DNA from 2 places in the Lactobacillus sp. W8093 genome. Region 1 is predicted to be linked to the other one. Evidence: predicted binding sites of a transcription regulator. Region 1 holds the regulator's gene; the other holds the start of a gene.
The links. The regulator Rex, encoded in region 1, represses fermentation and respiration genes when NADH is low (regulators of the CRP and FNR family bind a similar motif). The targets are predictions, from matches to a motif close to TTGTGAANTANTTCACAA.
Positions count from the first base shown of each region.

Region 2: the regulator Rex is predicted to act here: its motif matches at 3,185-3,202, upstream of pplA (extracellular electron transfer flavoprotein PplA).

Region 1 covers NZ_JACFRL010000005.1:121,395-127,408, forward strand. The annotation lists gene tsaD (tRNA (adenosine(37)-N6)-threonylcarbamoyltransferase complex transferase subunit TsaD) at 1-94, shown strand, start outside; gene H3T47_RS04920 (GNAT family N-acetyltransferase) at 145-549, opposite strand; gene H3T47_RS04925 (ABC-F family ATP-binding cassette domain-containing protein) at 821-2,746, opposite strand; gene H3T47_RS04930 (redox-sensing transcriptional repressor Rex) at 3,077-3,715, shown strand; gene groES (co-chaperone GroES) at 3,896-4,180, shown strand; gene groL (chaperonin GroEL) at 4,200-5,831, shown strand; gene H3T47_RS04945 (DUF969 domain-containing protein) at 5,975-6,014, shown strand, end outside.
Region 2 covers NZ_JACFRL010000001.1:139,001-145,014, forward strand. The annotation lists gene H3T47_RS00655 (polyprenyl synthetase family protein) at 1-89, opposite strand, end outside; gene H3T47_RS00660 (Gx transporter family protein) at 91-636, opposite strand; gene H3T47_RS00665 (NusG domain II-containing protein) at 648-1,022, opposite strand; gene H3T47_RS00670 (FAD-dependent oxidoreductase) at 1,097-2,992, opposite strand; gene pplA (extracellular electron transfer flavoprotein PplA) at 3,240-4,157, shown strand; gene H3T47_RS00680 (FAD:protein FMN transferase) at 4,227-5,318, shown strand; gene H3T47_RS00685 (UbiA family prenyltransferase) at 5,358-6,014, shown strand, end outside.

The sequences.
Region 1 (6,014 bases):
ATACAATTTGTATCAGGAAGGAAAATTTGCTGATCTTACTTTGGATGCTGATCCATCTTTAGAATTACCTTACGCATCCGAAATGCTGCAATAAAGTAAATAATAAAAAGACACATCTTTTGGATGTGCCTTTTTTACTATCTCTTAAAAATCTTTGTAGAAAGCGATCAAGTTGTATTTGTCACACGGATTAAAATTACAACTCTCATAAAACTTGCGCGTTTTAACGGTATTTTCTGTTAACAAAACTTTCTGTCTGACAGAATTATATTTCTTTAGCACTCTGTTTATTAATTTCGTACCAATTCCTCGTCTTTGATAAGCAGGATTAACCAGTAAATCTTGGATATAAATGATGGTCAAACCATCACCAACTACTCTGATTAATCCAACTAACTGGTTTTGATCATAAGCGCCAATAGCAAAAAGCGAATTTGCAACTGCCTTTTGCAGTTGCCGAGGATTTTGTGTATAGGAACTCCAACCAACGCTTGTGTATAAATTTATAAGTTGTTCCATAGCGATATTTTTGTCAGCTATATATTTCATTTTTATTCCTCCTTAATTAATTAATAATTAAAGAGCGAAACGTAATTTTTCCATATGCACCTCCCAATTTATTTTTATAAAGCCAGTAAAATTATTATCTTTAAGTTTAAACTACTGTGGTTTTAAAGCAACACTACATTTATCAAGTTTTGCAAACAAAAAATTAATTAATAGTTAGCAAAGTAATTTACTGTAGATTGAAATATAGAAATAGTAAACAAGAAGGCTGATTTATTCCTATTTTTGTTGCGTTTCCTAAATATGGATTATTTTAGTCAAAGCTATCCAGTTCAGTCAGTGCCTTTTCCCAAGCATCATTTGCCTCAGCGAGCTGTTTTTGCGCTTCAGTAAGCTGCTCCTGCAAAGGACTTAATTTGTCGAAGTTGGTAGCAATTTCAGGATCAGCCATTTGATTTTGAATATCTTTTTGCTCTTTTTCTAATTCCTCAATCTTGTTTTCGGAATTCTCAACCGCTCTTTGTAATTTACGTTTTTGTGAATCACGGAGCTTTTGTTCTTGATAGGACAATTTGTTTTTATTTTTTTCGGGATCAATGACAGTTGTGTCTTCATTAGCAGACGTACTTGCAGAAACAGCATTTTGCTTAGTTTTCTCGTTTAAATAATAATTATAATCACCCTCATAAACTTGTGCATTGCCGTTTTTAATCTCTACAATTTTATTAGCTAATTGATTGATAAAATAACGATCATGGGAAACAAATAACAAAGTGCCGTCAAAATCTTGCAATGCTTTTTCCAAAACTTCCTTGGCTTCAAGATCCAAATGGTTCGTAGGTTCATCCATTAGGAGAAAGTTGTTGTGTTCAAGTGATAATACAGTTAACGTTAATCTCGCTTTTTGACCACCAGATAATTGTCCGACAGTTTTATCAATATCTTTTGCGGTAAATAAGAAGCTGGCTAAAATTGAACGAACATCACGTTCAGGCATCGTTTTATGTCTGTCCCAAACGGTATCAATCACAGTTTTAGTAGGATCAAGGAGTTGCAATTCTTGGTCATAGTAGCCAACGTCTAGTGCAGCTCCGTATTTAATTGCACCATTCTGAGGCTTTAACTTTTTCATAATGGTTTTGAGCAAAGTTGATTTACCGATACCATTTTGACCGATCACTGCCACGCGGTCGCCTTTATTTATTTGTAAGGAAATATCGTGTACCATTGTTTTTCCCGGATATCCAATGGTTAGATTGCGTAAAATTAACACTTCTTTGCCTGAAGGTCGCTCACTTGTGAAATTAATACGCACTTTATTTTTGTGCTTCGGGGGAGTGATCCTGTCCATTTTTTCTAATTGTTTACGGCGGCTTTGAGCTCTTTTAGTGGTTTTAGCTCTGACGATATTTTTTTGTATAAATTCCTCGTCTTTTTTGATTTTTTCTTGTTGCTTTTCGTAAGCTTCTTCTTGTTGCCGGTTGCGCAGTTGGCGTTCTGCTACATATGCGGAATAATTGCCTTTAAAGACAGTTAATTTGCCAAACTGCAATTCAAAAATTTGAGTCGCTAAATTATCCAAAAAATATTGGTCGTGGGAAACTACCAAGATAGCACCAGTATAGCTTTTTAGGTAATTTTCGAGCCAATCTAATGTGTCTAAATCAAGGTAATTGGTCGGCTCGTCCAATAACAATAACGGTGGTTTACGCAAAAGCAGCTTCACAAATGCCAGTCTGGTTTTTTCTCCTCCAGAAAGGCTGCCAATCTTTTTTGACCAAGTTGCTTCTGGGAAGTTGAACCCGTTTAAAATACTTTTAATATCAGCTTGATAGGTATATCCGCCTTGTTGTTCAAAGTCGAATTGCAACTGGTCGTATTGTTTTAACAATTCTGCATTTTGGGGACTTGCAGCCATTTTCTTTTGTAAATCTGCTATTTTTTGGCTCATATTAATTAAAGGGGCAAATACACTGAGCATTTCTTCCCAAATAGTTTTACTTTCGCCTAAAGCATTTTCCTGAGCAATATAACCCACAGCGATATTTTTTTTGATAGTGAATTCACCATGCGTGGCTTCTTCTTCACCGGTCATAATCTTAAGTAATGTTGTCTTACCAACACCATTAGGTCCAATAAGACCTATTCTTGCATTCGCGTCAATTGAAAAATTGACATTTTTAAATAACGTATTGGCACCAAATTGTTTTTCTAAATCGTGTCCTTGTGCAATTATCATAATTTTTCACCTAGAAACTATTTTAGCATATTGACTAGATTTCTTGTGTGAGAGTTTTGAAGGTTAGTATAAAAAGAATTACTGTTTGTGTTTAGTTGACACAAAGCTAAGAAAGAATTGTCATTATGCAAATTTATTATTATTGAGAGCATTGCTGAAAATAACATGGTATAGATTTTTGCTCAAAATAGGTTATTTTTAGCTAAAAAGCGTTAGATTGTGAAAAAAACATTTGCAAATGGCATAAATTTATAGGTAGAATAATAGTAATTGCTGAATAATTCACAAAAACGAAATATATACTATACTTAATCAATTGGAGGCTTTTAAATGGAAAAGATCAAGATACCCACAGCAACGGCTAAAAGACTGCCTTTATACTACCGCTATTTAATTATTTTGAATGAAGCTGGTAAAGAAAAAGTGTCATCGACTGAATTGTCAGAAGCAGTTCAAGTTGACAGTGCTTCAATTAGACGTGACTTTTCCTACTTCGGTGCTTTAGGCAAACGAGGTTATGGCTATGATGTTAAGAGCTTGCTTTCTTTTTTCAAGAAGATTTTAAATCAAGATACTTTGACTAATGTCGCTTTAGTTGGAGTTGGTAATTTGGGGCATGCCTTACTGAATTACAATTTTAAACGTACTAATAATATCCGTATCTCTTGCGCATTTGACATTGATCAAAGGATCACGGGGAAAATACTGAGTGGCGTTCCGGTTTATGAAATGGGGGAGTTAAAAAAACAACTTAGTGATCAACAAATCTCTATTGCCATCTTAACTGTACCTTCTGCCACTGCGCAAAAGACGGCTGATGACATGGTTGAAGCTGGTATTAGGGGGATTATGAATTTTACTCCTATTCGTTTATCTGCTCCCTCCGGCATTAGAATTCAAAACGTTGACTTAGCCACTGAATTGCAAACTCTTATTTATTTTCTTGATTCTGATAAAAACAATAAATAATAGTAATCATACCAAAAAGTTATTAAACAAACGAATTAGCACTTTAAACAAAAAAGTGCTAATTTTTTCTTGCATTTTTTGGGAAAAGGGGTTATTATCATAGATGTAAGTTAGCACTTGATGAGCAAGAGTGCTAATGGCACATTAAATTAACAAAAATTAATTGTAGGAGGGACAAACGTGTTACAACCAATTGGTGATCGCGTGATCGTAAAAGTTAAAGAAGAAGAAGAAAAAACTGTAGGCGGAATCGTCCTAGCTTCTAATGCTAAACAAAAGCCAACCGAAGGTGAAGTTGTTGCTGTCGGTGAAGGTAATTATGCTGAAAATGGCAGTAAAATACCTATGACTGTTAAGGAAGGCGACGTTGTTTTATACGATAAGTATTCCGGTACAGATGTTAAATACGATGGTGAAAAATATTTAGTCCTTCATGAAAAAGATATTTTAGCAATTGTTAAGTAATTAAGGAGCGCATAAAAATATGGCAAAAGATATTAAATTTTCAGAAAAAGCAAGACGTTCCCTATTAAAGGGCGTTGATAAATTAGCTGACACTGTTAAGGCAACTATTGGTCCTAAGGGTAGAAACGTTGTTTTAGAGCAATCATACGGCAACCCTGACATTACAAACGATGGTGTAACTATTGCCAAAGCAATTGAGTTAAAAGACCACTATGAGAACATGGGTGCTAAGTTAGTTGCTGAAGCAGCACAAAAAACTAATGATATTGCCGGTGACGGTACTACTACTGCTGTTGTTTTGACTCAAGCAATTATTCGCGAAGGCATGAAGAATGTTACCGCTGGTGCTAACCCTGTAGGTGTTCGTCGTGGTATTGAAAAAGCTACTAAGGCTGTAGTTAACGAATTACACAAGATTAGTCACACTGTTTCTTCAAAAGACCAAATTGCCCAAGTTGCTTCTGTATCTTCAGCTTCCAAAGAAGTTGGTGATTTAATCGCTGATGCAATGGAAAAGGTTGGTAATGATGGTGTCATTACTATTGAAGATTCACGTGGTATTGAAACTGAATTGTCAGTAGTTGAAGGTATGCAATTTGACCGTGGCTACCTGTCTCAATATATGGTAACTGACAACGACAAGATGGAAGCTGATCTTGACAATCCATATATTTTAATTACTGATAAAAAGATTTCCAACATCCAAGACATTTTGCCATTGTTACAAGAAATTGTGCAACAAGGTAAATCATTACTGATTATTGCTGACGATGTTTCAGGCGAAGCTTTACCAACATTAGTTTTGAACAAGATTCGTGGTACATTTAACGTTGTTGCTGTTAAGGCTCCTGGCTTTGGTGACCGTCGTAAAGAACAACTGCAAGATATTGCCGCTTTAACTGGTGGTACAGTAATTACTGATGATTTAGGACTTGAATTAAAAGATACTAAGATTGATCAATTAGGTCAAGCTCGTCGCATTACTGTTACTAAGGATTCAACAACCATTGTTGATGGTTCTGGCTCTGATGAAGCTATTAAAGATCGTGAAGATTCTATCAGAAAGCAAATTGAAGAAACTACTTCAGACTTTGACAAGAAGAAACTGCAAGAACGTTTAGCTAAATTAACCGGTGGTGTAGCTGTTATCCATGTTGGTGCTGCTACTGAAACTGAATTAAAAGAACGCAGATACCGTATTGAAGATGCTTTGAACTCAACCCGTGCTGCTGTTGACGAAGGTTACGTTGCAGGTGGTGGTACTGCATTAGTAGATGTTAAAGATGCAGTTAAAGACCTTAAAGGTGATAATGCCGATGAACAAACTGGTATCAACATTGTTTTAGAGGCATTGACTGCTCCAGTTCGTCAAATCGCTGACAATGCCGGTGAAGACGGCTCAGTTATCTTGAACGAGCTTGAAGGTCAAGATAATGAAGTTGGTTATAACGCAGCTAATGGCAAATGGGAAAACATGGTTGAAGCCGGAATTATTGACCCAACCAAGGTAACTCGTACTGCTTTACAAAATGCTGCTTCAATTGCTGCTTTGCTTCTGACTACTGAAGCAGTTGTTGCCGAAATACCAGAAGATAAACCTGCTGCTGATCCAAGTGCAGGCGCAGGTGCTGGCAATCCAGGTGTAATGTAATCTAGTTTTTATTAGTTATTTAATAAATCCTACTAGCAACCCTGTGGGGCTTGCTAATAGGATTTTTATTTTTTAAAATTAGTTTTAAATTAGTTTTAAAAATTTAATTATTAATCAGGATTTTTCACTAGAAAGGAAAATTAGTGGAATATTTAAGTTTATTAGGTGTTGTAGTAATAGTGG
Region 2 (6,014 bases), on a different contig from region 1:
ATTGCCTCTCCCAATTTACCTTTGGGTGCTTTGATATTTTTTTGAATGGTACTTTGGACTTGTTTTAATTCTTTTTCTAGCCTTGACATGTTAAATACCTTTATTAATTATCCCTTTAATAAAACTCAATGCATCAACGTAATGCATTAAAAAACTACTGACAAGACCAACTATTGTTCCAGAAAGAATTCCGAATACTGTCAATAATGGCAGATATAATAAAACATATTTACTTTGCGCTATTAGTACGGCAATTAATAATTGACCAAAATTATGACAGACGCCGCCAAGGATTGATACTCCTATTATGCTCAGAAATCTGGGAACCAACGGTAAAAATATTTTCATTAAAAACAGACTTAAAAATGAACCTGCAGCAGCAAATAAAAAGGTACTGGTGCCCCCTGTCATCAAAGCGGCTAATACTAAGCGCAAAAACGTCAATAAAATACAATCTTTAAAAGGCAAAATCATTAATGCCATCATCGTAATAATGTTGGTTAAGCCAAGCCTAGCACCAGGTGCAAAGAAAAAGGGCGAAGGAAACATTTGCTCAACCACGCTAAGAATAATTCCTTGTGAGCATAAAATTCCTGTAAACACATACGTGCGTAAATAATTATTTGTTTCAGTCATAATACTTAAATCTATTCATCATCAATTTGATTTTCGCTTTTCAATTCAACTAAAAATTTGTGTGGCAAGCAAACAATTGTATCTCCGCTTTTACTTTTCCAGCCTTCTTTAATGCATACTTGGTCCTTGCAGTTAGCATCAATTACGCGAATTTTGTGGTTTTTCACCTGAACAATATTAATTTTACCGTCTTTTTGATACTGCCATTTTTGGTCATGATCTAAAGAAAGCTTTTTGACTTGGCGATTATTAACTTTAACTATACCGATAACTCGATTACTCTCTTTGCTGGAGTTATGCACCATATAAAAGGGCGTGAAACTGATAATTAATAAAATTACTACAATTAAAAAGTCACCGAGTTTAAGCCTCTTTAAAAATTCCATGTTTTACCTCACTAACAATTAAAACTAAAAAAGTCTTATAGATAAAACCATAGGACTTTTTAGAATTACCATTGTTAGTTTTTTATTCCATTTTTATCAACGTGGTAAATCGGCTTCAAGACGCCATATCTCAGCTTAGTCAGCTTCTTTTCCAGCCACGGAACAAACCACATATCAAGACCGAATGCTCTACCTGAACCATTCATTACAGCGATAGCAGCAAATACCATCCAGACATTGACCCAGTAGTTCATCCCTGATAAGCAGAAAATAGCTACGAAGATTGCGCTCATGCCACCAGCAAACCACGTGCATAAGCCTAATACTAGCATAATTCCTAAAACAATTTCCAAACACGTCATAGTCTTTTGTGCTACTAGTGCAGCTTCTTTATTAGGGATTAGAACTTTAGTTACTGCTTGCACCCAACTTGGCATTTTATCAAAAACTGCCATTGGGGAATGACCATAATCATAATTGAGGGAAAATAGAGCAGAGGCAGCAGTTGTAGCGGCTTTACCACTTGCGGCAGTTGTAGCCGCTGCCTTCTGTGAAGCACCACTGGTAGCAGCTTGAATCAGCCACGGGAACTGCAATTGCAGCTTGTCAGTGAACCAAGAGCCACTCCCCTGTACCTTGTACCAGCAGTCAACCAACCACATCAAGCCTAAATAAATTCTCAAAGGTACTGCCCATAAAACGTTGCCGTACCTATTAAGGTTGCCCCGCCATAAAGTAGGCCGTTTAATTCTGAACCATTCGTCCATTACATAGTGGAAAAGATAGTAACCGGAATAGATTTCCATAAAGTAAATCATGTCCACTACGTCTTTCATCAAGATAGCGAAAAAGCCACTCAGATGGAAAGTATTAACTAAAGACGCTACACCCCAACTAGGTCCAAGCGAAACCATAAAGCCGGAATAGGTACCCTTAAATTTAACGGGTTCACCGCCGTTAATCTGACTTAAAATATTCCTCAAAGCACATTTACCAGCAGATTCAGCTCCCTGAACCACCTGTGGTTCACCACGACCGCTGCCGTCAGCATCATAAAGAGCCACATCACCTATGACATAAACATGGGGATCGGTTGGAATTTGTGAATATTCATTAACTAAAATTCTACCGCCTCTACCAGTTTCAAAGCCAAAGTTTTCAGCTGTAGCAACAGCCTTAACACCAGCAGTCCAGATCAATGTCCTCGTTGGATACGTTGAACCGTCTTTCAGGTCAATATAATTTTCATGAACACCCACTACACCTGTATTGACTTTAATATCTACGCCCTGCTTTAAGAGATATTTCTCCGCCTTGTCAGCATCAGCGCGATCAAGCATATTCATTACCGTTGGCGCCATTTCCATCATGGTTATCTTGAGGTCGTCTTTTTGCAAATTATATTTTTTAGCTAAATCACCACGCCAGGAGTTTAATTCCCCAGCCATCTCGGTTCCGGTAAAGCCAGTACCAACAACGACGAAGTTGAGGTATTGTGCCCTTTTTTCAGGATCTCTTTCTTGAGAGCCTAAATGAACCATCATATCAATGTGATCCCGCAGTTTTTCTGCATCATCAAGATTGCCTAAAACAAAGCCGTTTTCTTTAACACCAGGAGTGTTAAAGTCATTAGGCTGCGAACCAATAGCTAAAATGACGTAATCGTATGGATAAGTGCAGTTATCGCCAATAACTTTTTTGGCAGATTGATCAATTTTAGTAATATTGTCAGTTACTACATCAACGTTTTTTCTCCGTGAAAATAAACGCTGCAGATCATACTTAAGACTCTTAGCTTCTACTCGGTTAGCTGCTACTTCGTGTAAAGAAGTCATCATGGTCATATAGGGATTTTTATCAATCAGCGTAATTTTAACATCATGCCGCTTTTTTAATTTTTTGGCAAGATGCTTGGTGGTATACAGACCGCCGTAACCGCCGCCAATTACTACAATATTCGTTTCAGCCACTTTTAACACTCCTTAATGCAAATGTACTAGTTGTCTTTTATTATACTAGTATTTACATTTATGGTAAAGTGGCTACTTTCACAATCTTTCATAATTTTGTTTTTGTTACGCGCTTTCTTTGCTGTTAAAATAACTTTTTTGTTTTTAAATTTTGTAGTTGCACAAAGTAAAACTGTATTTTATAATCTAATTAAGTGAATGTGTACACAATGTTATATGGTTTGATATTATCACTGAGGGAGATATTATGAAAAATAATAAATTTATAACCAGCACAGCTATTTTGGCACTTTCTACGCTTTTGCTTAGTGCTTGTTCAACTACGGCTAAGAAAAGTTCTTCAAGCGATTCTAAGCCAAAAGAAAGTCAGGTTGAGAAAAAGAAAACCCCTAAGCAGATTGCCGGTGGCAAATTACAAGATGGAGTTTACAAGTTAGTCGAAGACAATTATTTCAATGGCTATAAAGTAAAGGTTTCTATGACCGTTAAAGATGGCAAGGTTACAGACACTAGCTATGATAATGTAGACAAGAATGGTAAATCAAAGGCGAAAGACGCTAAATATGAAGCACAAATGAAGAAGTATTCTCAAGCAAAAATCGGTCCTAAAGAATACATCCCTAAATTGCAAAAATCATTTGCCGCTAGTGGCGCTAATTCAAGCGCTATCCAAGTCGTTTCCGGTGCTACCAGTTCAAGCACCACTTTAAAGAACTATGTCAACCAGTTAACACAGGCAGCTCAAAAGGGCGATACTGCTACCATTCACATCAATAACAATCAAAAATTAAAAGACGGCACATATAAATTAGCAGAAAAGAACTACAGCCACGGTTACCGTCAAGTGTTAACCATGGTAGTTAAAAAAGGCAAAGTCAGTGATTTTAAATACGACCAAATTAACAAAAAAGGTGTTTCCAAGACCAAGAATGCTGCTTACGAAAAGCAAATGAAGAAAGTTAACAAAGTTGGACCGAAAGAATACATTCCAAAATTACAGGAAGAATTCTTAAAAGCTAAAGGAAACACCGAAAAAGTTCAAGCAGTTTCAGGAGCAACAGAGTCTTCTCATTCATTTATCGCTTATGCTGATCAACTAATTAATGCCGCACAAAAGGGTGAAAGCGGAACTATCAAGGTTGACAATATTGTTTATCAAGAATAAAAAGTTAATTAGTTAATTACAAAAAGAGTGACATTTAGCCGCTCTTTTTTATTAGGAGAAATAAGTGATATGACCAAGCAACCAAACAAGTTTATGCTGGTAATTGCAGTATTATTAGCATGTTTTAGCCTAACTTCTTGCTCAACTCAAAGTAAAACTAGTGCCCCGACAAAAACACCTGTTACCACTACTCCCACTTCAGATACCCAATTTTTAATGGGAACAGTTTGCACCATCAAAATTTACAACAAACACCAGCAAAAAGCCCTGAAGGCCGGCTTTAACCGAATTAAGGAATTAGCAGCTCAAACCACAGTTAATCAAAAAGGCAGTGAAATAGACAAAATCAACAGGTATGCCGGAATTAAACCAGTCAAAGTTACCCCTACTATTTACCGTATGTGTAAAGACGCCTATCATTACAGCAAAATTTCTGCTGGTACGTTCGACTTAACAATTGGACCAATTACCAGCTTATGGCGAATAGGCTTCCCCGATGCCCATAAACCTAAAGCAAGTACCATCAAAAAACGGCTACCGTTAGTTAATTACCGTAATGTGGTTTTTAACGACCAAAAACGCACCGTTTTCTTAAAGAAAAAGAAGATGATGCTTGATTTAGGAGGAATGGCTAAAGGCTTTATTTCTGATGAAGTCATGAAAGTCTTGCAAAAAAAGGGCGTCACCAGTGCCATTATTGATCTGGGCGGCAATATCTACGTTTTAGGCAACTCCCCAACCAATAACAGTAATTGGACCGTGGGGATTCAAGACCCCAGTGCTGCGCGGGGTGATGCGATCGGCTCCTTACCGGAAAAGAATGCTACTGCAGTAACATCAGGCATTTATGAGCGTTATCTCAAAGTCGGAAACAAAATTTATAGTCACTTAATGGATCCCCAAACGGGTTACCCTTGTCAAAACAACTTGTTAAGTGTCACAATTATTGCTAAGCGGTCAACCACAGGTGATGGACTGTCAACTGCAGTATATAATCGCGGACTGAAAAAGGGCTATGACTATGTAGAACATCTGTCTGGCGTAGAGGCAATTTTTATTACTAAAAAGAAAAAAGTCTACGTCACCTCGGGCTTAAAGCATAAATTCAAACTGTTTACGGATAATGGTTATCAACTGGCAAAGATAAAAACCAGCAATTAATTTTGGATAAATAAAGACAATATTTTGAAAGGAAAACCAATGGAGGCTAAAAAGAAGTACAGTCACTTTACAGTAACCGATTTTTTTGAGTTGGTGCGGCTTAATACCAAGCTCAATAGTTTAATGCCTTATTTATTAGGAATTCTATTTGCTTACTTTTATTTTCATACTTTTAATTGGCAAAATTCTTTAATATACTTAGTTGCTCAAGGCGCAATCGCTTTATTTGTGACTGGTTTTAATAACGTTCAGGACTATCGTCTGGCTAAAAGCAAAGATTATCAAAAAGAACATAATTTAATTGGCAAACGTAATTTATCACCGACAACTGCAATGACGGTTATGCTTACTCTGCTTTTAATCGCAGCAGTCTTAGGAATTTGGCTAACTGTGCGAACCAATCTTTTTATTTTGCTGATCGGCGCCCCCGGACTTTTTGTGGCTGTATTTTACACCTACGGCCCCGTTCCCTTTTCCCGAGTACCGCTAGGCGAAATTCTTGCTGGCTTATTCGAAGGACTGGGAATTACGTTCTTAGCCGTTTACATCAATTCACCAGTAACGCAATTAGCCTATTTAAACTTTGATTGGCCGCAATTTATTGTTGGGGGCAATTTAGCCAACCTCTTGTTAATTTTTTGGGTAGCTTTACCCCAAGCATTCTTTAACGCAGCGACAATGCTGGCGGATAATACC